4 regions of the Saccharopolyspora hattusasensis genome follow, and region 3 is predicted to be linked to each of the others. Evidence: riboswitches for the same ligand, from Rfam matches in the RefSeq annotation. Region 3 holds a riboswitch; each other region holds the start of a gene.
The links. A riboswitch is a leader RNA that binds a small molecule or an ion and turns the genes downstream of it on or off. The one in region 3 is predicted to bind cobalamin.

Region 1 (5,389 bases), 2.9 Mb from region 3:
TGAACCCGCCTGCGGTGTCGACGCCTGCGGCCGACATCCGGGTGCGCAGGCGGTCGAGGAAGGCGTGGAACTCCGTCACACCGCCTTCGTCCACCGTGCCGTGGCCCACGACCAGCAGCGGTTCGGTCACCGGTTACCTCCAGGTTCTGCCCAGTAGAGGAGGGCGTTGATCGCGGCGGCGGCGATGGCCGCACCGCCGCGTTCGGTCAGGGTGGTCACGGCCGGTAGGCCGCTGCGCCGCAGCGCGGCCTTGGCGTCGACCGCGCCGACGAAGCCGACCGGGACGCCGACGACGAGCGCCGGGTTGAGCCGGCCGGTCTCGGCGAGGCGGATCAGCTCGAACAGCGCGGTCGGGGCGTTGCCGATGGCCCACACCGCGCCGTCGGGGTGTTCTTCGGCGGCCAGCCGGATGCCCGCCGCGGATCGGGTCAGGCCGGCGGTCGCGGCGAACTCGGCGACACCGGAGCGGTCCAGGCCGATTTCGGCCGGGCGCGCGGTGATCCCGGCCGCGACCATGCGCACGTCGGTGATCAGCGGCGCGCCGTCGAGCAGCGCCGCGCGCCCGGCCCGCAACGCGGTTTCGCCGGCGACGACCTCGCCGGTCCAGCTCGGGTCGGCGGTGGTGTGCACGACGCGCTCGACGACCGCCCTGGCCAGCGGCGGGAAGTGGGCGAAATCGGCCCTGGACCGCATGATCCGGTAGGACTCGGTCTCGATCGGGTGCACGGTGCGGTCGGCTGGAGTGCCACCGCTCTCCCCTGCTGGAGTGCCGCCGCTCTCCCCGGCTGGTGCGAAACCGCCGCTCTCCCCTGCTGGCGCGAAACCGCCGCTCATTCGACTTCCGGCTCCTTCCGGGATTTGAGGTGCCACCACAGCGCCGCCCCGCCCCAGACCGCCAGGAACAGCCCGAGCGTGATGTAGCCGAGCAGTTCGAACTGGTCGCTCACGGCCGCGATCCCGTCCAGGAACGACAACCCGTGCTCCGCCAGCAGTCCACAGAGGACGATGAAGGCGATCACGGCGGCCAGCACGACGGTCAGGGCCGTGGTGGTCACGTTCACCCACAGCCGCCGTAGGGGCCGCGCCAGCGACCAAGTGTAGGCGCGGGACATCAGCATCCCGTCCACGCTGTCCACTGTGCACATTCCGGCGGCGAACAGCAGCGGCAGGCTCAGCACCGCGATGGCGGACTGGTGTTCGGTCGGCGACACCATGGCCAGCACCGTGATCTCGGTGGCCGTCTGCATGCCGAGCCCGAACAACAGCCCGATGCCGAACAGGTGCCAGGAGCGGCCGACGCCGCGCATCCGCCCGCGCAGCAGCCGGGCGAGCAGGCCGCGCCGCCCCAGCACCAGCTCGACCTCGGTCTCGTCGACCGCGCCGCGGCGGGCGCGGCGCAGCAACCGCAGGGCGTCGCGCAGCACCAGCGCGTTGAGCACCGCCAACGAGCTCAGCACGGCAACCACGATCAGGTCCACGACGGTGGCGACCTGCACCCCGGCCTGCTCGGCCCACTGCTGCGCAGCGGGTCCGGCAATGAAGGCGATCGCGGCGGCGAGGAACAGCACGACGCTGGCGTGCCCGAGCGCGAACCACATGCCGGTCGACACCGGTCGGCGGCCGCGCTGCATCAGCAGCCTCGTCGCGTCGTCGATCACCGCGACGTGATCCGCGTCGAACCCGTGGCGCAGGCCGAGCAGGTACGCCGTCGTCCCGGCGGCGGCCAGCCCGCCGACCGCGCTGAACGATTCTTGTTGCAAAAGGTAGGCGCTCCAGCCCGCTAGGTGGAGCACTCCGACGGCGGCCAGTACGACCGCTGCTTTCCGGCGCTCGGCGGCGCCCCAACCGGCCTGCGGCCGACTCGCTTCGGCATCCCAAGACATGGGATCTCCGACCTCCTGGGTTTCCCGCCCGAGGGGCTCGGTGTCCGCGCGTCGCGGCGCGACGCGGGGCCGACGCGCAGTCTCCTGACTCCCGGATCGACGCGGTTCCCCTGCCTTCCAGCTGTTGGCAGCCGTGGCAACGAGTGAGGCCCACTCCCCGGTCACAGTGGCGGGACCGTCCCGGATTCGCACCGGGTTCCTGCACTGTCGGCGGCCGTATCTTTCCTTGCCCACCACCCAAGGTCAAACCCCGTGAGGTCGATCACCGATCCGGCCAGCGGATACCCAAATGGGTGAATTCGACTCTTTCGCCGTTCCGGTCGGCCAGCGCATGCTTGGGCTACGGCGACCTTGAGAGCCCGGTTTTCCTGGGCTTATCTGATCAAAAACGGGAGAGATCGAGTAGGCTGCCAGGCGTCGGGATGTTCCCGGCAACGGCCCGGTCAGGACCCAAGGATCACACGTATCAGCCAAGGCTGGTGCACCGTTCGTTCGGGGTCCCTGGCAAAAGATCGGGACGTAGCCATCACCGCAGCTCGCGGAACGATGGCCGATCGGCTGAGACTGCCCAGCCTGGACTCCAGCCGTGCACCAGTGGTACGGCGGCGAGCGAAATGTCCTGCTCGAACAAATAACAGCAACGAGTAGGAAGCAGGCGACCATGAACGAGACCCACACCATCACGTTGAACCTGCAGGTCGTGGAGGCGGGCGCGAAGACCACCGCAGACGTCGGTTTCACCACTCCGGGCGGTCAGGCGCTGCACGGCCACGGCACGGCGCGGCGCCACCCGGACGACCCGGAGGTACCGCAGATCGGCGACGAGATCGCGATCGCCCGCGCCCTGTTCGAGCTGGCGCACAAGCTACTGGACAACGCGGCGCAGGACATCGGCGACCGCCTGCACCGCCGCGTGCACCTGCCCGCCTGACGCACAGGTGAAGGGCACCTTCGGCGGTCCGGGGTGCCCTTCACGTCGTCCGCAGCGCGATCACGAGTGCCGCGATCGCGGGTGGGTGGCCCGCGCCGACGCACGTGTTCGTGCCGGTCGGCTACGCGCTGCTCGCGGGCAGGTCAGCCCACCGCCTCCTGGATCCGCTTCCAGGCCGCCAGCACGTGACGCCGCTCGGTCTGCGGCGAACCGACCGCGAGCCGCAGCAGCGTCCCGCCGCCCACCTTGGTGTGGGTCAGGTACAGCTCCCCCGACTCGTTCAGCGATTCCATCAGCCGGTGGACCCGATCACCAGCGTCCTCTGTGGACAGTTCGGGGAACAGCGGCCGGAAGCAGACCAGGCCCAGCGGGTGCGGCTCCAGGAGCTCGAAGCGTGGGTCGTCGCGGACCCAGCCGGCGAACTCCTGGGCGAGGCCGACGGTGGTGCGGATGTGCTCGCGCAGCCCTTCCGCGCCGTACCAGCGCAGCACCGACCACAGCTTCAACGCCCGGAACCGGCGACCCAGCGGCACCTGCCAGTCCCGGTAGTCGATCACCTCACCGGACGCGGTCGCCGGGTTGCGCAGGTACTCGGGCAGGATCGACAGCGCGTCGATCATGGGCCGCCGGTCGGCCATCCACAGCAGGCTGCAGTCGAAGTTGGTCAACAGCCACTTGTGCGCGTTGGTGCAGTAGGAATCGGCGAACTCGGCGACGCCGTCGTTGATCCAGCGCAGCTCCGGGCACACCGCGGCAACACCCGCGTACGCCGCGTCCACGTGCAGCCAGACCCCGCGCGCCCGGCACACGTCGCCGACCTCACGGACCGGATCGATCGCGGTCGTCGAGGTGGTGCCGATCGTCGCGCACACCAGTGTGGGCACCGCGCCGGCGGCGAGGTCCTCGGCGATCAGGGCGTCGAGGTGCTTCGGGTCCATGCCGAGCGAGTCCGGGTCGACGTCGACGATCCGGACGTTGTCCGCGCCGATGCCGACCATCCGCGCCGCGCGCTCCAGGGACGAATGGGTGTGCGCGGAGACATAGAGCATGTGGCGCCGGGTGATGCCCCGGCTCGCGACCTGTCCGTCGCTGACCCGCTGCAATGCCGCTAGGCAGGCGACCAGCGCAGCGCTGGAGGCGGAGTCCTGGATCACCCCGCCGCCGACGGCATCGGTCCGGAAGTGCTCGGGAAGGCCCAGCAGCTCGGCCATCCAGTCCACGACCACGGTCTCCAGCTCGGTGCACGCGGGACTGGTCGCCCAGACCATGCCCTGCACGCCGAGCCCGCTGGAGAGCAGGTCACCGAGGATCGACGGGCCGGTGGCGTTGGCCGGGAAGTAGGCGAAGAAGTTCGGGTGCTGCCAGTGCGTCACGCCCGGCATCAGCACCGCGTCGAGGTCGCTCAGCACCCGCTCGAACGGCTCGCCCTGCTCGGGCGGATGCGCCGGGAGCTGCGACCGGACCTCACCGGGCCGCACCTGCGACCGAACCGGATGCTTCTCGACACCGGCGTAGTAGTCGGCGATCCAGTCGACGACCTGCCGACCGAACGCCCGGAACTCCTCCGGCGACATGTGGCCACTCATCACAGCCAGCTAAGCACGCCCCCGCACCCGAAGCCAGGGACGAAGAAGCCGCGGCAGAGGAGGGCGAATCATCCGTCTTGGCTCAGTCTTCCTGCTCCGATTCGGACAACCGCCCGACACGCGCGTCGGTCGGGAGGCCGTAGCGGCCCGCCGCCTCGGACACCCGCACCATTTCGTCCAGCCCTGCCGCTTCGTCCAGCCCTGCCGCTTCGTCCAGCCCTGCCGCGCGGGCACGTCGAGCGCGCTCGCGGTACGCCAACAGGTCGTCCAGCCGAGTCCGGCGATGGCGGCCCGGCTGTTCGAAAGCGATCTCGCCTAAACGAACAAACGAACGCGATCAGCGGAGCAGGTCGATGGCATCCGCCGGGCAGATCTCGACGCATTCCCCGCAGACCGTGCAGCGGTCCGCCAGGACCACCGGGCGGCCCCGGGCCGGGCGGAGGGCGTGCTCCGGGCAGGTCAGGAGGCAGGCCCCGCACGCCGTGCAGGCCGTCGAGATCACCAGCGGGTCAGCGGGCATCCGCCGCCATCCACCGGTAGCCCCGGGGCGTCACCATCCGACCACCGACCACGCTGGACTGCGAGGAGCCGACGAGCACCGTGGTGAACATGTCCACCTCGGCCGGGTCGAATTCGCCGATCGGGGCGCACCACACCCGCTGCCCGGCACGGCTGGCCTGGCGGACCGCGCCGACCGGCGTGGTCACCGGGCGGTGCTCCGCCAAGATCTCCAGGGCCCGGCCGAGCTGCCAGTGCCGCTGCTCCGAACGCGGGTTGTAGAAGCACACCACCAGGTCGCCCTCGGCCGCCGCCCGGACGCGGCGCTCGATGATCTCCCACGGCGTGTGCAGGTCGGACAGGCTGATCAGCGCGTGGTCGTGGCCCAGCGGCGCGCCCAGCAGCGCGGACGCGGCCAGCGCCGCCGTCACCCCCGGCACGCCAACGACCTCGATGTCGACGTCGGCCTTCTCCAGCGCCGGGCTGGCCAT
Region 2 (5,389 bases), 5.4 Mb from region 3:
CCGACGAACAACTGGTCGCCGCGGCGAAGGCGGCGAAGATCCACGACCACATCGCAGAGCTGCCGGACGGCTACGACACCTTGGTCGGCGAGCGCGGATACAGGTTCTCCGGCGGGGAGAAGCAGCGGCTCGCGATCGCCCGCACGATCCTGCGCGACCCGCCGATCCTGATCCTCGACGAGGCCACCAGCGCCTTGGACACCCGGACCGAACGCGCGGTGCAGCAAGCTCTCGACGAGCTGTCCTCGGGCCGGACCACGATCACGATCGCGCACCGGTTGTCGACCGTGCGCCACGCGGACCAGATCGTGGTGCTCGACGGCGGCCAGATCGTGGAGCGCGGCACGCACGACGAATTGCTGGCCGCCGACGGCCGCTACGCGGCACTGGTCCGACGCGACGACCAACTCCCATCCGCCGCGTGAACACCTGACCGGAGTCCTGTTCGACGCACGCGCCGCCCGCGGGTCCGCCGTCAGCGCAGCTCGGCTATGGCCCCGACCATGTGTTTCAGCGCCGCCTCGACCTCGGCGTAGCCGCGGGTCTTCAGCCCGCAGTCGGGATTGACCCACAACCGCTCCGCCGGAACGGCCGCGAGCGCGGCCCGCAACAGATCCACGACCTCGGCGGTCTCGGGCACGCGCGGCGAGTGGATGTCGTAAACGCCGGGCCCGACGCCGCGACCGAAGCCGACCGCGTTGAGGTCTGCCAGCACCTCCATCCGCGAGCGGGCGGCCTCGATGCTGGTGACGTCGGCGTCCAGCGCCACGATCGCGTTGATCACATCGCCGAACTCCGAATAGCACAGGTGGGTGTGGATCTGGGTGGACTCGGCGACGCCGCAGGTCGCCAGCCGGAACGACGTCACCGCCCAGTCCAGGTAGTCCGCGTGCTGTGCCGAGCGCAGCGACAGCAGTTCACGCAAGGCGGGCTCGTCGACCTGGACGACCCGGATTCCGGCGGCTTCCAGGTCGTTCACCTCGTCCCGGATGGCCAGCGCGACTTGCTTCGCGGTGTCCGCCAGCGGCTGGTCGTCGCGGACGAACGACCACGCCAGGATCGTCACCGGGCCGGTGAGCATGCCCTTGACCGGTTTCTCGGTCAACCGCTGGGCGTAACTCGTCCACTCGACAGTGATCGGTTTCGGGCGGGCAACGTCGCCGAACAGGATCGGCGGCCGCACGCACCGCGATCCGTACGACTGCACCCAGCCGTTGTCGGTGCTGGCGAAGCCGTTCAGGTTCTCGGCGAAATACTGCACCATGTCGTTGCGCTCGGGTTCGCCGTGCACCAGGACGTCGAGCCCGATCTCCTCCTGCAGCCGGATGACGCGCTCGATCTCGTCCCGCATCCGCTGCCGGTAGGTCGCCTGGTCGATGCGGCCGGAGCGCAACGCGGCGCGCGCCTTGCGGACGTCCGTGGTCTGTGGGAACGAACCGATCGTCGTGGTCGGCAATGCGGGCAGGCGCAAGGACTTCTGCTGGGCGGCGCGCCTCGCCTCGTAGTCGCTGCGCTGCGAGTACTCCGGCCGCAGAGCCCGCAGCCGCGCCCGGACGCGGTGGTTGCGGACCCGCTCCGCGCTGGCGCGGTCGGCAATCGCGGCTCGTGCCTCGGCCAGCTCACCAGCCACCACGTCGCGGCCCTCGCCCAACGCACGGCCGAGGACGACCACCTCGCGAACCTTCTGCGCGGCGAACGCCAACCAGGACTTCACCTGCGGATCGATGTCGGCTTCCGCCGCGACGTCGTACGGCACGTGGAGCAACGAGCACGACGTGCTGACCGCTACCTCGTCCGCCGAGCCGAGCAGCGTGGCTGCGGTTGCAAGCGCCTTGTCCAGATCGGTGCGCCAGACGTTACGCCCGTCGACGAGCCCGGCGACCAGGGTTTTACCGCTCAGGCCCCGAACGGTCGACAGCGAATCCACTGTGGACTTCCCGGCGACGAGATCGACGGCGAGCGCCTCGACCGGGCTGGACGCCAGCGCGCCCAGAGCCTCGCCGAGATCACCGAAGTAGCCCGCGACCAGCAGGTTCGGGCGCTCCTCCAGTTCACCGAGCCGCTGGTACGCGGCGCGCAGCGCATCGAGCTCGTCCGGCGTGCGGTCCGCAGCGAACGCTGGCTCGTCCAGCTGCACCCACTCCACACCGGCCCGGCGCAGTTCGCCCAGCAGCTCCGCGTAAGCATCGAGCAGCCCGTCGAGCCGATCCAGCGGCCGGAACGACTCGGGGGCCCCGTCGGCGGCTTTGGCCAGCAGCAGGAAGGTGAGCGGGCCGACCAGCACCGGTCGGGTGGTCACGCCCTCCGCCGCGGCCTCCCGGTACTGCTCCACCGGCGTGCGGTCGGCCAGCGAGAACCGCATGTCCGGACCGATCTCGGGCACCAGGTAGTGGTAGTTGGTGTCGAACCACTTCGTCATCTCCAGCGGCGGCGCGGATTCCACCCCGCGCGCCATCGCGAAGTAGGTGTCCAGCGGACCCAACCCGAGCCCGGCGAAGCGCGGTGGGACCGCGCCGAAGGTGACCGCGGTGTCCAACACCTGGTCGTAGAACGAGAACGTGTTGCCCGGCACCGAATCCAGGCCCGCGTCCCGCAGCGCGCGCCACGCGTCGACGCGCAGTTCCCGCGCGACCGCACGCAGTTCCGCCTCGTCGATGCGGGACGACCAGTAGCGCTCCAGTGCGCGCTTGAGTTCCCGGTTGGGGCCGATCCTGGGATAGCCGAGTACGGTAGATCCGATCTTGCTGGTCAACGCCCTCTCCTCGCGAGCTCGACGACGGATGCCCCGAGGTCAGGGAAGGCGCAGGCGAACCGGCAACGCCGCGCGGCGCGAACCGGTCGTCCGCCAGGTCCTCCCGCGAGACCCCGGACCGCGCGCACCACCGGGTGCGCGCACCGGTGGCAGGTCTTCGGACTCGCGGGCACGTCCCGGCCGACGCCGGGGTTCCTACTGGCCGTCGCTTCCCAGGCACGCATGCCCAGTGCTGTGCCCGGTCTCGGACCGGGGACGGCGTTCGTTCCCACTCACCGCTGCGGGGCAGTCCCGGATTCGCACCGGATTCCCTCTTGCCTCGCCCGCCCGCGGCCACGACTTCCCGTCGCGATCCGGGGTGGACGAACCACCAGCACAACGGAGGCTACCGACTGGGCAGCCGTTGGCAAGGGCCTGGGGCGTGCGCGGACCGTGCCGGACGGCCACCGCGCATCCGGTGACTTCCGTGGTGAACACGCCCTTCCGGCTCGCCCTCGCGCCGTCGGTGAGAGGCTCGTCACGTGGGGTCGCGACGCCCGAGCCGCGGGCCGGCGCGGCGCGCGACCGGCGGGGCCCCCGGGCGGGTGACGATCGCGGCGTGGGCCGGATCCGCATCTCACGTTCCGACGGGCCGGGCCGTCTACGGGGAGTGAAAGTGAAACCGTTCGAGCAGATCGTTGACGAGTACGGCCCGATGGTGCTGCGAGTGTGCCGGGCCGTGCTCGGACCGGCCGACGCCGAGGACGCCTGGTCCGAGACGTTCCTGGCCGCGCTGCGCGCCTACCCGGAGCTCGCCGAAGACGCGAACGTGGAGGCCTGGCTGGTCACGATCGCCCACCGCAAGGCGGTCGACGTCACCCGGGCGACGGCACGCCGACCGGTGATGGTCGAGCGCGTGCCTGAGCGGCCCAGCACCACGGGCCGCCCGGAGGACTGGGACGGAGACCTGTGGGCGGCGCTGAGCGCGCTGCCGACCAAGCAGCGCATGGCGGTGGCCTACCACTACCTGGCCGACCTGCCCTACGCCGAGATCGCCGCGATCCTCGGCGGCAGCACCGATGCCGCCCGCCGGGCCGCGGCGGACGGCATAAAGACACTGCGCACGACGTACAGACATGCCACGAGCGTGGGAGGGGAAGCGCGATGATGACGATCCACGAAAACGACGACAGGCACCTGTTCGACGCGCTCCCGGCGATCGACTTCGACGCCAGCAAGCGGCTGCACATCGAGCTGGTGAACGCGGCCAAGCGGGAAGGGCTGCTCGACGTCGCCTACCGCACGATGGACACTCCGGTCGGCGAGCTGCTGCTGGCCGGTACCGAACGCGGCCTGGTGCGGGTCGCCTTCGCCCGCCAAGGGCACGACAAAGTTTTGGCGTCGCTGGCCGCGACGATCAGCCCGCGCATCCTGCGGGCACCGGACCGGTTGGACGAGGTCGCCCGGCAGATCGAGCAGTACTTCTCCGGGCGGCGGCGCACCTTCGACCTGCCGCTGGACTGGCGCCTCTCGCGCGGGTTCCGGCTCAACGTGCTGTCGCACCTGCCCGACATCGCCTACGGCCGAACCGCCAGCTACGCCGAGGTCGCCACGGTCGCAGGGAGCCCGCGGGCGGTGCGCGCGGTGGGTAGCGCGTGCGCAACGAACCCGCTGCCGGTCGTGGTGCCGTGCCACCGCGTAGTGCGCTCGGACGGCACTTCGGGCGGATACGTCGGCGGCGTGGAGGCCAAAGCAATCCTGCTGAACCTGGAGGCAGCATGAGCACGCTGGTGGAGCAGCGCCCTCGCGCCCAGTCCCGGGGCACCGCAACGCTGATCCCGCAGGGGCACGGCCTGGTGTTCACCACTCGCGACCGGCCGGTGCGCTCGGCGCGCGGCTGGTCCGCGTCTCCGGTGCGGCATGGGGTCTCGCCGGTGCGTTCCGGACGGCGCCACACGCTGGGGCTGGTCTTCCACAACGCGACCTGATGACCTACACGCTGCTCGGGGCCGACGGGCGACCGTACGTAAGCGCCGCGCCAGGTCGCCTCGGCGGATACCGGCGCGGCAGGATCTACGGGCGGCTCGACTGCCCGTCCGCGCTGCGCGCGATCGCCGACGGAGGCTACATGGCGCACCGGGTGTTCTTCGCGGACGAGGCCACCGCACGTGCGGCGGCTACCGGCCCTGCGCGGTGTGCCTGCCCGATCGGTACCGGGAGTGGAAGAACGGCCCGCACGATCGGCACCGCCTCCCTCGCCACCGAGGACCTGATCGCCCTCGGCGGAGTTGGAACCTTCGACGGGCTGCGCGGCGCAACCCGTGACGGCGGCACCTGAGAAGTGGTCCGCACCATGCTCCTGCACCGCACCGATTCGACCCCTTGAGCACTTTCTGCTGGTATAACCCAAAAGCACGTGCGGCCAGGTACCGGTCGCACACCACGAGAACCCGAGGAGAACGAGACCTTGAGTCCCGCAGCGGCAGACACCACGACCGACGCCGGGGTCGTGATCGGCGAGGACGGGTTGGCGCGTCCGCCGTGGGCGGCCCGCGATCCCCTGCTGCGCGAGTACTACGACACCGAATGGGGCATGCCCGTGCGCGGCGAACAGGCCCTTTTCGAGCGGATCAGCCTGGAGGGCTTCCAGGCCGGGCT
Region 3 (5,389 bases):
CGCCTGGTCGATCCATTTCTGCCGGCGTGCCGCCGCCTCCACCAGCCAGCGCGGCTCGATCTCGAACGCGGTGGCGTAGAGCTCCTTGAACTGCTGTGGGACCCGCTCGATCGGCAGCAGGCTGCCGTCGTGGAACTTGAGGTCGGCGATCATCGCCTCGTCCCACAGCCCGGCCTGCTTCAGGTCGGCGACCAAGTGCGGGTTGACCACGGTGAAGTCGCCGGACATGTTCGCCTTGACGTACAGGTTGCGGTAGACCGGCTCGATCGACTGGTTCACGCCGCAGATGTTGGAGATCGTGGCGGTCGGGGCGATGGCCATCACGTTGGAGTTGCGCATCCCGACGGTGCGCACCTGCTCACGCAGCGCCTCCCAGTCCAGGGTGGACGAGCGGTCCAGGTCGACGTCGCCGCCGCGGGCGTCGGCGAGCAGGTCGAGCGAGTCGATGGGCAGGACTCCCTGGTTCCACAGCGATCCGTCGAAGGACTCGTACCGACCCCGCTCGGCCGCGAGCTCGCTGGACGCGGCGATCGCATGGTAGCTGATCTGCTCCATGCTGCGGTCGGCGAACTCGACGGCGGCCTCCGACGAAACCGGGATGCGCTGCGCGAACAGCGCGTCCGCGAAGCCCATGAGGCCCAGCCCGATCGGCCGGTGCCGCAGGTTGGACCGGCGTGCCTCGGGGATCGTGTAGAAGTTGATGTCGATGACGTTGTCCAGCATTCGCACGGCGGTGCTCGTGGTGCGCTCCAGCTTCGCGGCGTCGATGCCGTCGGCGTCGACGTGCCGGGCCAGGTTGATCGACCCGAGGTTGCACACCGCCACCTCGTCGGTGCTGGTGTTCAGGGTGATCTCGGTGCACAGGTTGGAGGAGTGCACGACCCCGCTGTGCTGCTGCGGCGACCGCAGGTTGCACGGGTCCTTGAAGGTGATCCAGGGGTGGCCGGTCTCGAAGAGCATCGTCAGCATCCGCCGCCACAGCTCCACCGCGCGCACTCGGCGGAACACGCGGATCTCGCCGCGGTCGGCGGCCTGCTCGTAGGCGCGGTAGCGCTCGGCGAACGCCTTGCCGTAGAGGTCGTGCAGGTCAGGCGTCTCATCCGGGGAGAACAGCGTCCACTGCTCATCGGCCTCGACGCGGCGCAGGAACTCGTCGGGCACCCAGTTCGCGGTGTTCATGTCGTGGGTGCGGCGGCGGTCGTCGCCGGTGTTCTTGCGCAGGTCGAGGAACTCCTCGACGTCGATGTGCCAGGTCTCCAGGTATGCGCACACCGCGCCCTTGCGCCGGCCGCCCTGGTTGACCGCCACGGCGGTGTCGTTGGCGATCTTCAGGAATGGCACCACGCCCTGGGACTTGCCGTTGGTGCCGTTGATGTGGGCGCCGATGCCGCGCACCGGCGTCCAGTCGTTGCCCAGTCCGCCCGCGTACTTCGACAGCCGCGCGTTGTTGCTGATGGAGTGGAAGATCCCGGACAGGTCGTCGTCCACAGTGGTCAGGAAGCAGGAGGACAGCTGCGGCCGGGTGGTGCCGGCGTTGAACAGGGTCGGGGTCGAGCACATGAAGTCGAACGTCGACAGCAGGTGGTAGAACTCGATCGCCCGCGCCTCGCGGTCGTCCTCGCGCAGCGCCAGGCCCATCGCGACCCGCATGAAGAACGCCTGCGGCAGCTCGAAGCGGGTGCCGTCTTCGTGCAGGAAGTAGCGGTCGTAGAGAGTCTGCAGGCCGAGAAAGCCGAAGGTCAGGTCGCGTTCCGGCACCAGGGCGCGGCCCAGCCGGTCGAGGTCGAAGGAGCCCAGCTCCGGGTCGAGCCGCTCCAGTTCGACACCGCGGCGCACGTAGTCGGCGAAGTACGCCGGGTAGTGGTCGCGCATTTGCTCCTGGTCGGCCTCCTGTGGCTCGCCCAGGAAGCTCAGCGCCTCGCGGCGCATCCGGTCCAGCAAGAGGCGGGCCGTGACCTGCGAATAGTTCGGCTCGGTCTCGATGAGCGTGCGTGCCGCCATGACCTGGGCCAGCGAGAGCTCGTCGTCGCTGATACCGGCGTAGCCGGTGCGCCGCACCTCTTCGAGCACGGCATCGGCCGACACGCCGGGCAGTCCGGCGCAGGCGTGGTGGACCACAGTGGACACGCGGGTCCAGTCGTTGAGTGTCGCCGTCACGGGCTCTCTCCCTCGCGAGCTCGGCGGACCACGACGGCGCGCGCGGAGACAGGCGGCAGGAGCCGCAGGTCGTCCGCGCGGACCCGCCCTCGAAGTCCCGGACAGCACGCTTCGCAGCGTGCACCGGCGGCAGGTCTTCGGACTCACGGGCGGCCTACTGGTCGTGGCTTCCCAGGCTGCTCGCCCAGTGCTCTACCCGCTGCCGTCAGGCAGCCGGGTCACGACGTTCGTTCCCGTTCACCGCTGCGGGGCAGTCCCGGATTCGCACCGGGTTCCCTCTTGCCTCACCGGACGCCTCCGGTGAACCACCAGCGAGCGACACACTACATGTTGGGTTCGGGGAGTGATCGGATGGGCAGATAACGGAGTGTCGTGGTCCTGGTCGACAGTGCGGGCGAGGTGGTCGAGACTTGGCGGCCGGAGGCCGGCGAAAGGGGTAGCGGTGGACGAGGCGAAACTCCTGTCGTTGGTTTCGGAGTTGACAGCGGCAGAGAAGGCGCGGTTGCTGACCGGTGCCGACCTCTGGACCCTGCACCCGATGCCGAAGATCGGGCTGCGGTCGTTGGTGCTCTCCGACGGGCCGAACGGGGTGCGCGGCACGGCATGGGACGAGCGCGACACGTCGTTGCTGTTCCCGGTGGCGTCCGCGCTGGCGGCGACCTGGGATCGGGCGGCGGCGCGCACCGCGGGTGAGGTGTTCGGCGACGAGGCGCGCCGCAGGGGTGTGCACGTGGTGCTGGCGCCGACGGTCAACGTGCACCGAAGTCCTTTCGGGGGCAGGCATTTCGAGAACTTCTCGGAGGATCCGCTGCTGATCGCCGAGATCGGTGCCGAGGTCGTCGCGGGCATCCAGTCGCGCGGGGTGGCCGCGACTCCGAAGCACTACGTCGCCAACGACAGCGAAACCGAGCGGCTCAGCTACGACGCGGTGGTCGACGAGCAGGCGCTGCGCGAGATCTACCTCAAGCCGTTCGAGCGGATCGTGGCGAAGGCTTCGCCGTGGGCGATGATGGCCGCCTACAACTCGGTGAACGGGAGCACGATGACCGAGAATTCCGCTCTGGTGAACGATGTCCTCAAGGGCGAGTGGGCGTGGGACGGGATGCTCATGTCGGACTGGTTCGCCACCCGCTCGCTGGAGGCGGCGGCGCTCGGCGGCCTCGACCTGGCCATGCCCGGCCCGAAAAGCCCGTGGAGCGACGGGAAACTCGCAGCGGCCGTGGCGCGGCGCAAGGTCCCGGAGGAAGTTCTCGACGACAAGGTCCTGCGGGTGCTGCGGTTGGCCGATCGGGTAGGTGCTTTCGAAGATTCCGAACCCGGCGGCGGGCCTTCGGGGGAGGCCAGGCCGGTCATCCGGCGGCTCGCGACGCAGGGATTCGTGTTGTTGCGCAACGAGATAGTGGATGATGCGCCGCTGCTGCCGATCGGCCCTAAGGTCGCCAAGGTCGCGATGATCGGCGAGAACGCCACCATTCCGGTGGTGCAGGGAGGCGGGTCGTCGCACGTTAGCCCGCCGCACGTGGTGACTCCGCTGGATGGATTGCGTGCGGCGCTGCCCGACGCGGATGTGGTTTACCAGCGCGGTGTGCGGCATCGGCGGTTGCTGGACGTGATCCCGCGCGAGGAGGTTGCTGACCCGGCCGGCGAGGGCACCGGTATCCGGGTCGAATACCTCGGTGACAAGGGAGAAGTCCTCGACAGCGAGCTGCGCGGAACCGAGCGGCTGATGTGGCTCGGCGGCCTGCCGTCCGGGGCGAAGTCGTTGCGGTTGCAGGGGAAGCTCCAACTCGATCTCGGCGAGCACGTGTTCGGGGTGAACGGCACCGGGCGCTTCCGCGTCGAGCTCTCCGGCCGGGAGGTGCTGGCTGCGGACGTGGTGCGCACCAACGGGATCGACGACCCGCTGGGCGGCATGCTGGAACCGCCCGAGCAGCGGTTCAACGTCGTGCTCGTCGAGTCGGACTTGGACGCCGACGGCCGGGCAGCCATGACCGTCGAGTTCACCCCGCAGCGCATCGACGCGCTGGTGGCGGTCGGGATCGGGCACCGAGCGCAGGAGTGGGACGACGCGAGCGCACTCGCCGCCGCGCTGGCGATCGCCCGCGACTCCGACGTCGCGGTCGTCGTGGTCGGCACCAACGACGAGGTCGAGACCGAGGGCCGCGACCGCGTCTCGCTGGACCTGCCGGGCGCCCAGAACGAGCTGGTACGCAAGGTTGCCGCGGTGAACCCGAACACGGTCGTGGTGGTCAACGCCGGGTCGCCGGTGCTGATGCCCTGGGCGTCCGACGTCCGCGCGGTGCTGTGGACGTGGTTCGGCAGCGCGAGGTCGTGCAGGTGTACGCGGCGGAGCCGTTGCGGCTGGCGGGGTTCGCCGTCGCCGAGGCCGAGGCGGGAGCCGAGGTGTCGGTGGTGGTGGACGTCGAGCCGGGCGGTGAGTTTGCGGTGGGGCGCAGCGCCGGGGACCTGCGGATTCGCGCAGCGAAGAGCCCGTGAGTCCGGCGGACTCACGGGCTCTTCGCTCGGTCACTGCTGCGGGAAGGCCTTCTGCAGGTCGTCCAGGACCAGGTTGGCGGCGATCGGGCCGAGGCCGAGGAACCAGGTGTCGTCGTGCACCTCGACGGCCTTGCCGTTCTTCACGACGCCGAGCGTCGTCCACTGCACGGAGTTGACCACGTCGGCCAGCTGCTGCTTGGCGCTTTCGCCGTAGGCGGCGTAGAACAGCTGGTCGCCGTCGGCCTGGGAGATCTGCTCGCGGCTGATCTTGGTGAAGGTCTGGTCGGTCTGCTGGTTGTCGGGGCGGCCGAAGCCCGCGTCGGCCAGGATCGTGCCGATGAACGAGCCCTTGCCGTACAGGCGGATGTCGCCGGGGATGAACCGCAGCATGCTGATCTTGCGGGCGGCGGGGTCGCCGGCCTGCTTGCCGATGTCGGCGGCGCGTTGCTGGTAGGCGTCGAGGATCTGCTGCGCCTCGGCCTTCTTGCCCAGCGCCTCGGCGTCGAGCAGGAAGTTCTGCTTCCAGGTCTTGCCGACCTGCTCGGCGAACACCGTCGGCGCGATCTTGCTCAGCGCGTCGTAGTTCTGGTCGTCGCGCACCTTGCTGGAGAGGATCAGGTCGGGCTTGAGCGCGGCGATCTTCTCCAGGTTCGGCGAGCCGATGGTGCCGACGATCTCGATGTTGCCGGCCTTCTCGGCCAGGTACGGCTGCAGGCCCTTGTTGGCGTCCGGCAGC
Region 4 (5,389 bases), 1.1 Mb from region 3:
CTCGAAGCACGGCGGTGGAACCTAGCCCAGCGCTACCGCTTCGAGATGCTGGCAGTGGCGGCGGAATGCGACCGCCGGGTCCCGAAACCCGACTGGCAGTCCTGAGATCAGGGCGCGAGCCGGGGCCGTTCCATCTCGAACAGCCCCTGCGTCCGCGTCGTGCAGGCCGGTCGAAGCCCAGGCCACGACGAGCGGTCGTGCAGAACGGACCTTGGCCCCTGTGAGGGCGCGGCAGTCCGCCGGATGGTTGTGGCGTTCGCGCCCGGCGGAAACGGGCAGTGCGTCCGCGCCCGAGGATCGAGGACCAGCCATGGCAAGCTCACCGACCGCCCAGCCGAAAGCGTCGACACCGGCGTCGAAGAGAGCCAGCGAAACCGGTGCTGCCCCGCACGATGACGCACGTAGCGCGGGTGAAGGCCCGCTCGCCGTGGAGAGGCACGTCGTGCGGGTGGAAGTACCGGGAATGGGGACGATCCCGCTTCCCCCGTTGAACGAGCTCGCCTACCTGACCGGGGTAGTCGTCCTGGCCAGTACCGGGCTGATGTCGTGGCCGGTGGCGTTGACCATCGGAGCGGGCCATCTGCTGGCGCACAACCGGCACATCCAGCTGCTTCGGGCCTTCGGCGAGGCCCTGGAGGAGGCTTGACCGCATCCCCAGCCATCGGCAGGCGCTGCGCTTCGGTGGGGGCCACCGAGCAATCGCGCGAGCGCGGGTGTCAGGAGTTGCGCGGGTTACCAGGCCTGATTCGTAGGCGAGGACTACGAGTTGGGCGCGGTCGTGGGCGTGGAGCTTGACCATGGCCCGGTTGATGTGGGTTTTCGCGGTCAGCGGGCTGATTACCATGCGGTCGGCGATCTGGTCGTTGGACAGGCCCTGCGCGACCAGGGCGACGGCCTCGCGTTCGCGGTTGGTCAGTTCTTCCAACCCCGTGCCGGTGACGGTGGTGAGCGGCTGGGTGACGTACCGGTTGATCAGCCGGCGGGTGATCGACGGTGCGAGCAGGGCGTCGCCGCGTGCGGCGACGCGCACGGCATGGAGGAAGTCTTCCGGCTTGATGTCCTTGACGAGGAATCCGGCCGCGCCGGCGCGCAGCGCGTCGAAGACGTATTCGTCCAAGCCGTAGTTGGTCAGGATGACGACGTGCACCCCGGCCAGGGCCGGGTCCGCGGCGATGCGCCGGGTCGCCTCGATGCCGGTGACGACCGGCATCTGGATGTCGATGAGCGCGATGTCGGGCAGGTGTTCCCGGGCCAGCGCCAGGCCTTCGCTGCCGTCGGCGGCCTCGGCCACCACCTCGATGTCGTCCTCGATGTCGAGGAGCGCGCGGAATCCGCTGAGGATGAGCGGCTGGTCGTCGACCAGCAGGACGCGGATCATGACGTTCGGTCCACGGGAAGTTCGGCCTGCACGGAGAAGCCGCCCTCGTCGCGAGGTGCCGCTCGCAGGCGGCCTCCGAGGGCGGTGACTCGTTCGCGCATGCCGAGCAGTGTGACGCCGGGCACCGGCGTGGCCCTGCCGTCGTCGTCGACCCGTATGACCAGGGCGTCGGGTCGGTAGTCGTGATTCAGGCCGCAGCGGGAGTGTGACCGTGGTGCGGAAATCGGGCCCGCACCACGGTCGGTCGTCACCACGGTCGGTCGTCACCGCGGTCGGTCGTCATCGCGGTAGGTCGTCGCCCTTGTAGGTGGCTGCCTTGAAGGCCACCTTCAGTGGGGACCAGCCGTTCTCGGTGGTGTGGGGGCCGCCGTCCGCCCCGTGGTGCCAGTAGCGGAGGCAGTAACCGCCCGCACCGGTCAGCTGCCGGAGGTTGGCGTGGCTGACGTTCGGGTCCGAGCATTCGTCGACGCCGTTGTCGTTCAGATCCTCGTCGTAACCGTACTTCTGGTGCGCGAAGTAGCCCTTGTCGATGCCGGAGTAGTACGACACGGTTTCGTCTTCCAGAGAGCTGACGAGGCTCCAGTCGATCCCGGCGGCCCACGGATCGTCCAAGCCGCGGTCGTTGCGGCCGGGCGCGGACTCGTGCAGCTTGTCGATGAAACCCGACCCGCCTTCGCCCGCCGGGGTCATTTGGTTCCACTGCCGGGTGCACTTGTCGTCGGGATCCGCATCGGGATTGCGGCACCCGTTGATCAGCCCCTGGTGCGGGGTGCCGAGCGTGACTATGTCCTCCACCGCCACTCTGGGTGGGAAGCCGCTCCAGCCCTCGCGGGTGCCGAGCACCGCGACGCGGGTGATCAGGCCGCCCATCGAGTGCGCGACGATGTCGACCTCCTCACCCTTGCTGGTGTACTCCGCGTAGATGTAGTTGGCGAAGTCCTTGGCGATTTCCTGGATGGGCCGCTCGCGGTCGGCCTGACCGTCGCCGATCACGTCATCGCAGAATGCCCGGTCGCCCTCGTAGTAGCCGATCGTCCGCATCGAGGAACGATCCCGGCCGCCCGCTTCCTGGTAGTACTCGAGGGCTGCGTCCCAGGTCGACCCGTTGCAGTTGGTGGGGGGATCCGGGTTGTAGCCGTGTACCAGCAGCATCGTCTTCTGCTCCGCGGCCGGCCCGATCTCACGACCGTCCAGTCCGGACGCCTGCACCGTCGCCGGTGCGCTGAGGGCGAGCCCCGCGGCAGCGATCGTGGCGACCGCCCCGCGCCATCGTCGGTTGATCATCAAGCACACTCCCGTCGGTCGGGTTTCGACGCGGGTCCCCTGGCAGCACCCCGCGTCCGGCCGACATCGCGAGCCGCTCGCACCGCACAGCGCCAGAGGGCTGGACACCCTCGGCATCGACACCCCCGGCCAGCGGACGCCCGATGTCGGTCCCGCCGACACTAGGCAAACCGCCTCGACATTCGTGGGAGAACGCGAAGGGTTAGCTCCCCTGGAGCAGCCGGTTGGCCCGCTCGGCGGACATGACGCTGGAGCAGCAACCCGCACCCTGCTGCGGCTGGCAATGCACGCCGCGGACACCGGCTTGGCCACCATCGCCGAGCGCGGCAGCGCGATCTGGTCGACCGGATGCAGCACCTTCCCACTCCAGCACCCTTTTCCCGGATAAAGCCCGAATTATTCGGCCATTCCGAATTCCGCAGCGGGGACAATCATGCCCACCAGCAGCAAGAAGGTCCACAAGGGACTGTCCGGGGTCGTCGCCGACATTACATCTCCATGGTCAACCCGGACAGCAACTGGCTGACCTACGGCGGCTACCCGGTCGATGACCTGGCCACCCGATGCTCGTTCGAGGAGATCGCCCAGCTGCTCTGGCGCGGGGAACTGCCCACCGTCGCGGAACTCGCCGGGCAGAACGCGCTCGCGGGCGGCGCCACCATGTGGATGGAGATACATCCGATCGCCCGGGAAACACGCCCGACGCTCCGCACCACGGCAGCCGCACGCGGCGCGACCGTGCGAGATCTCTCACATCGGTCGCGCAACGCCGGGCGGTTAGGGTGTGAGCGAATCAGTCGTACCCGGTGTACGGGTCAGGGAATCCGGTCGGAATCCGGAGCTGACGCGCAGCGGTAGGGGTGATGGACGGGGCGGCCCACGAGCGGGCCGGACCACTGGGCACGCGCCTGGGAAGGTTCTCCGTCCAGCAGAACCCGAGCCCGAAGACCTGCTGGTTCCCGGTCGGTGCAGGTCCAGTGCGCCAACCGGTCGGCGAATTGGCGGCTCCGCGTACGAGCCCGAGCTAAGGATGCGGACGATGCTATTCCCCGCGCGGTTTCGCGCGTCTCGGCCAGGGCACCAGACCCTGTTCGCAGGCGTGCTGGCCATTGCCCTCTGCGGCTGTTCGGCGCCCCCGGCCGACGAGCACGCTGGTGGCGAACCCGTCTCGATGCGCAACTGCGGTCAGGACGTCGTCGTCGAAGCGCCGCCGCAACGCGCTGTCAGCCTCAACCAGAGCACGACCGAGATCATGCTCTCCCTGGGGTTGCAGGACCGGATGGTCGGCACCGCGACCTGGACCGACCCAGTCGCACCGCGCCTCGCCGCCGCGAACGAGCAGGTGCCCCGGCTGGCGGAGAACGCCCCCTCGTTCGAGAGCGTACTCGCGACTGAGCCGGACATCGTCCTCGGCGCCTACCAAGCGGTCTTCACCGACTCGATGGTCGCCTCCCGCGAACGCTTCGAAGAGCTGGGCGTACCAACCTACCTCTCGCCCAGCAACTGCCTCCCGGAGGAAGCGCCGCTGGGCGAGCCGACCGAACTGGCGGACATCTACCGCGAGGTCCAGGAGATCGCCACGATCTTCGGGGTGCAGGACCGCGGTGCGGCGCTGGTCGCCGACATGTGCGCACGGGTCGCTGCTGCGCAGGCGCGTGTCGCGGATCTGCCCTCCCGGCAAAAGCAGTCGGTGCTGTTCTGGTTCGCGCGAACCGAAGCGCCTTACGTGGCAGGTAGAACCGGATCCCCGGGGATCATGACGCGCGCGCTGGGAGTGCGCAATGCCTACGACGACGTCGCGTCGATGTGGCCGCAGGTCGGTTGGGAGGACGTACTCAGCCGCGACCCGACGCTGCTCGTGCTGGGCGACCTCACCCGGGATCAGGAAGGCGACAGCCTCCAGTACAAGATCGACTTTCTGCGCACCGATCCCGCAGTGTCCCAATTGGACGCCGTGCGCGGCGAGAACTGGATCCCCATGTCCGGCACCGCGTTGAACACCAGCATGCGAACCGTGGACGGGATCGAGGCGCTCGCCGACAAGCTCGTCGCCGTGGAGCGGTAGTGGTGCGTCAGGTCCGCGCCGCCTGGCTGGTCGGCGGCGCCCTGCCGGTGCTCGTGGTGTCGATCGCCTTCGTGATCACCATCGGGCCGGCCGACATCTCGGTCGCAGAGGTCGCCGAAGTGGTCCGCGCCAAGCTGGGACTGGGCACCACCGGCGTTTCCCGGATCACGCAGGGAATCGTGTGGGAGTTGCGCCTGCCGCGGGCGCTGCTGGCCGCGATCTGTGGCGCGGGGCTGGGCGTGTGCGGGGCGGTCCTGCAGTCGATGTTGCGGAATCCGCTGGCGGATCCCTTCCTGCTGGGGATTTCGGCGGGGGCGTCCACCGGCGCGGTGGCGATCGCGGTGCTCGGGGTCGGTGCCGGGACGATCGGGCTGGCTGCCGGGGCGTTCGGCGGTGCCATGGTCGCGTTCGCGCTCGTGATGGGGCTGTCGGCGTTGGCAGGCGGCGGGACCAGCCGGGTGATCCTCGCCGGTGTCGCCGGCAGCCAGCTGTTCTCGGCGCTGACCTCCTACATCGTGATGACCTCCGCCGACGCCCAGCAGACCCAGGGTGTGCTGTTCTGGCTCCTCGGTTCGCTCGCCGGAGCGCGGTGGGACGACGTCGCGCTGGCCGGCATCGTTTGCGCGGTGGGGCTGTTGCTCTGCCAGTCGCAGGCCGGCTCG

Region 1: linked by a shared signal. The riboswitch ahead of ACRXBZ_RS11575 (HoxN/HupN/NixA family nickel/cobalt transporter) and the one ahead of ACRXBZ_RS26225 (ribonucleoside-diphosphate reductase subunit alpha) in region 3 are both predicted to bind cobalamin.
Region 2: linked by a shared signal. The riboswitch ahead of metE (5-methyltetrahydropteroyltriglutamate--homocysteine S-methyltransferase) and the one ahead of ACRXBZ_RS26225 (ribonucleoside-diphosphate reductase subunit alpha) in region 3 are both predicted to bind cobalamin.
Region 4: linked by a shared signal. The riboswitch ahead of ACRXBZ_RS31420 (ABC transporter substrate-binding protein) and the one ahead of ACRXBZ_RS26225 (ribonucleoside-diphosphate reductase subunit alpha) in region 3 are both predicted to bind cobalamin.

What each region holds. Positions count from the first base shown of each region.
Region 1 covers NZ_JBPCDC010000001.1:2,619,546-2,624,934, forward strand. Annotated here, with positions in the region: gene ACRXBZ_RS11565 (sirohydrochlorin chelatase) at 1-130, opposite strand, end outside; gene ACRXBZ_RS11570 (precorrin-8X methylmutase) at 127-834, opposite strand; gene ACRXBZ_RS11575 (HoxN/HupN/NixA family nickel/cobalt transporter) at 831-1,883, opposite strand; cobalamin riboswitch at 1,961-2,085, opposite strand; gene ACRXBZ_RS11580 (DUF1876 domain-containing protein) at 2,545-2,814, shown strand; gene ACRXBZ_RS11585 (pyridoxal-dependent decarboxylase) at 2,958-4,388, opposite strand; gene ACRXBZ_RS11590 (hypothetical protein) at 4,483-4,659, opposite strand; gene ACRXBZ_RS11595 (DUF362 domain-containing protein) at 4,738-4,920, opposite strand; gene cobJ (precorrin-3B C(17)-methyltransferase) at 4,910-5,389, opposite strand, start outside.
Region 2 covers NZ_JBPCDC010000001.1:99,485-104,873, forward strand. Annotated here, with positions in the region: gene ACRXBZ_RS00530 (ABC transporter ATP-binding protein) at 1-425, shown strand, start outside; gene metE (5-methyltetrahydropteroyltriglutamate--homocysteine S-methyltransferase) at 476-2,752, opposite strand; cobalamin riboswitch at 2,884-3,139, opposite strand; gene ACRXBZ_RS00540 (RNA polymerase sigma factor) at 3,402-3,899, shown strand; gene ACRXBZ_RS00545 (methylated-DNA--[protein]-cysteine S-methyltransferase) at 3,896-4,513, shown strand; partial or broken gene ACRXBZ_RS00550 (2OG-Fe(II) oxygenase) at 4,504-4,719, shown strand; gene ACRXBZ_RS00555 (hypothetical protein) at 4,719-5,069, shown strand; gene ACRXBZ_RS00560 (DNA-3-methyladenine glycosylase I) at 5,241-5,389, shown strand, end outside.
Region 3 covers NZ_JBPCDC010000001.1:5,486,881-5,492,269, forward strand. Annotated here, with positions in the region: gene ACRXBZ_RS26225 (ribonucleoside-diphosphate reductase subunit alpha) at 1-2,157, opposite strand, end outside; cobalamin riboswitch at 2,269-2,482, opposite strand; partial or broken gene ACRXBZ_RS26230 (glycoside hydrolase family 3 protein) at 2,696-4,468, shown strand; gene ACRXBZ_RS26235 (ABC transporter substrate-binding protein) at 4,684-5,389, opposite strand, start outside.
Region 4 covers NZ_JBPCDC010000001.1:6,540,187-6,545,575, forward strand. Annotated here, with positions in the region: gene ACRXBZ_RS31395 (hypothetical protein) at 1-105, shown strand, start outside; partial or broken gene ACRXBZ_RS31400 (response regulator) at 734-1,378, opposite strand; partial or broken gene ACRXBZ_RS31405 (ATP-binding protein) at 1,375-1,560, opposite strand; gene ACRXBZ_RS31410 (esterase/lipase family protein) at 1,658-2,662, opposite strand; partial or broken gene ACRXBZ_RS31415 (hypothetical protein) at 3,161-3,244, shown strand; cobalamin riboswitch at 3,440-3,633, shown strand; gene ACRXBZ_RS31420 (ABC transporter substrate-binding protein) at 3,702-4,727, shown strand; gene ACRXBZ_RS31425 (FecCD family ABC transporter permease) at 4,727-5,389, shown strand, end outside.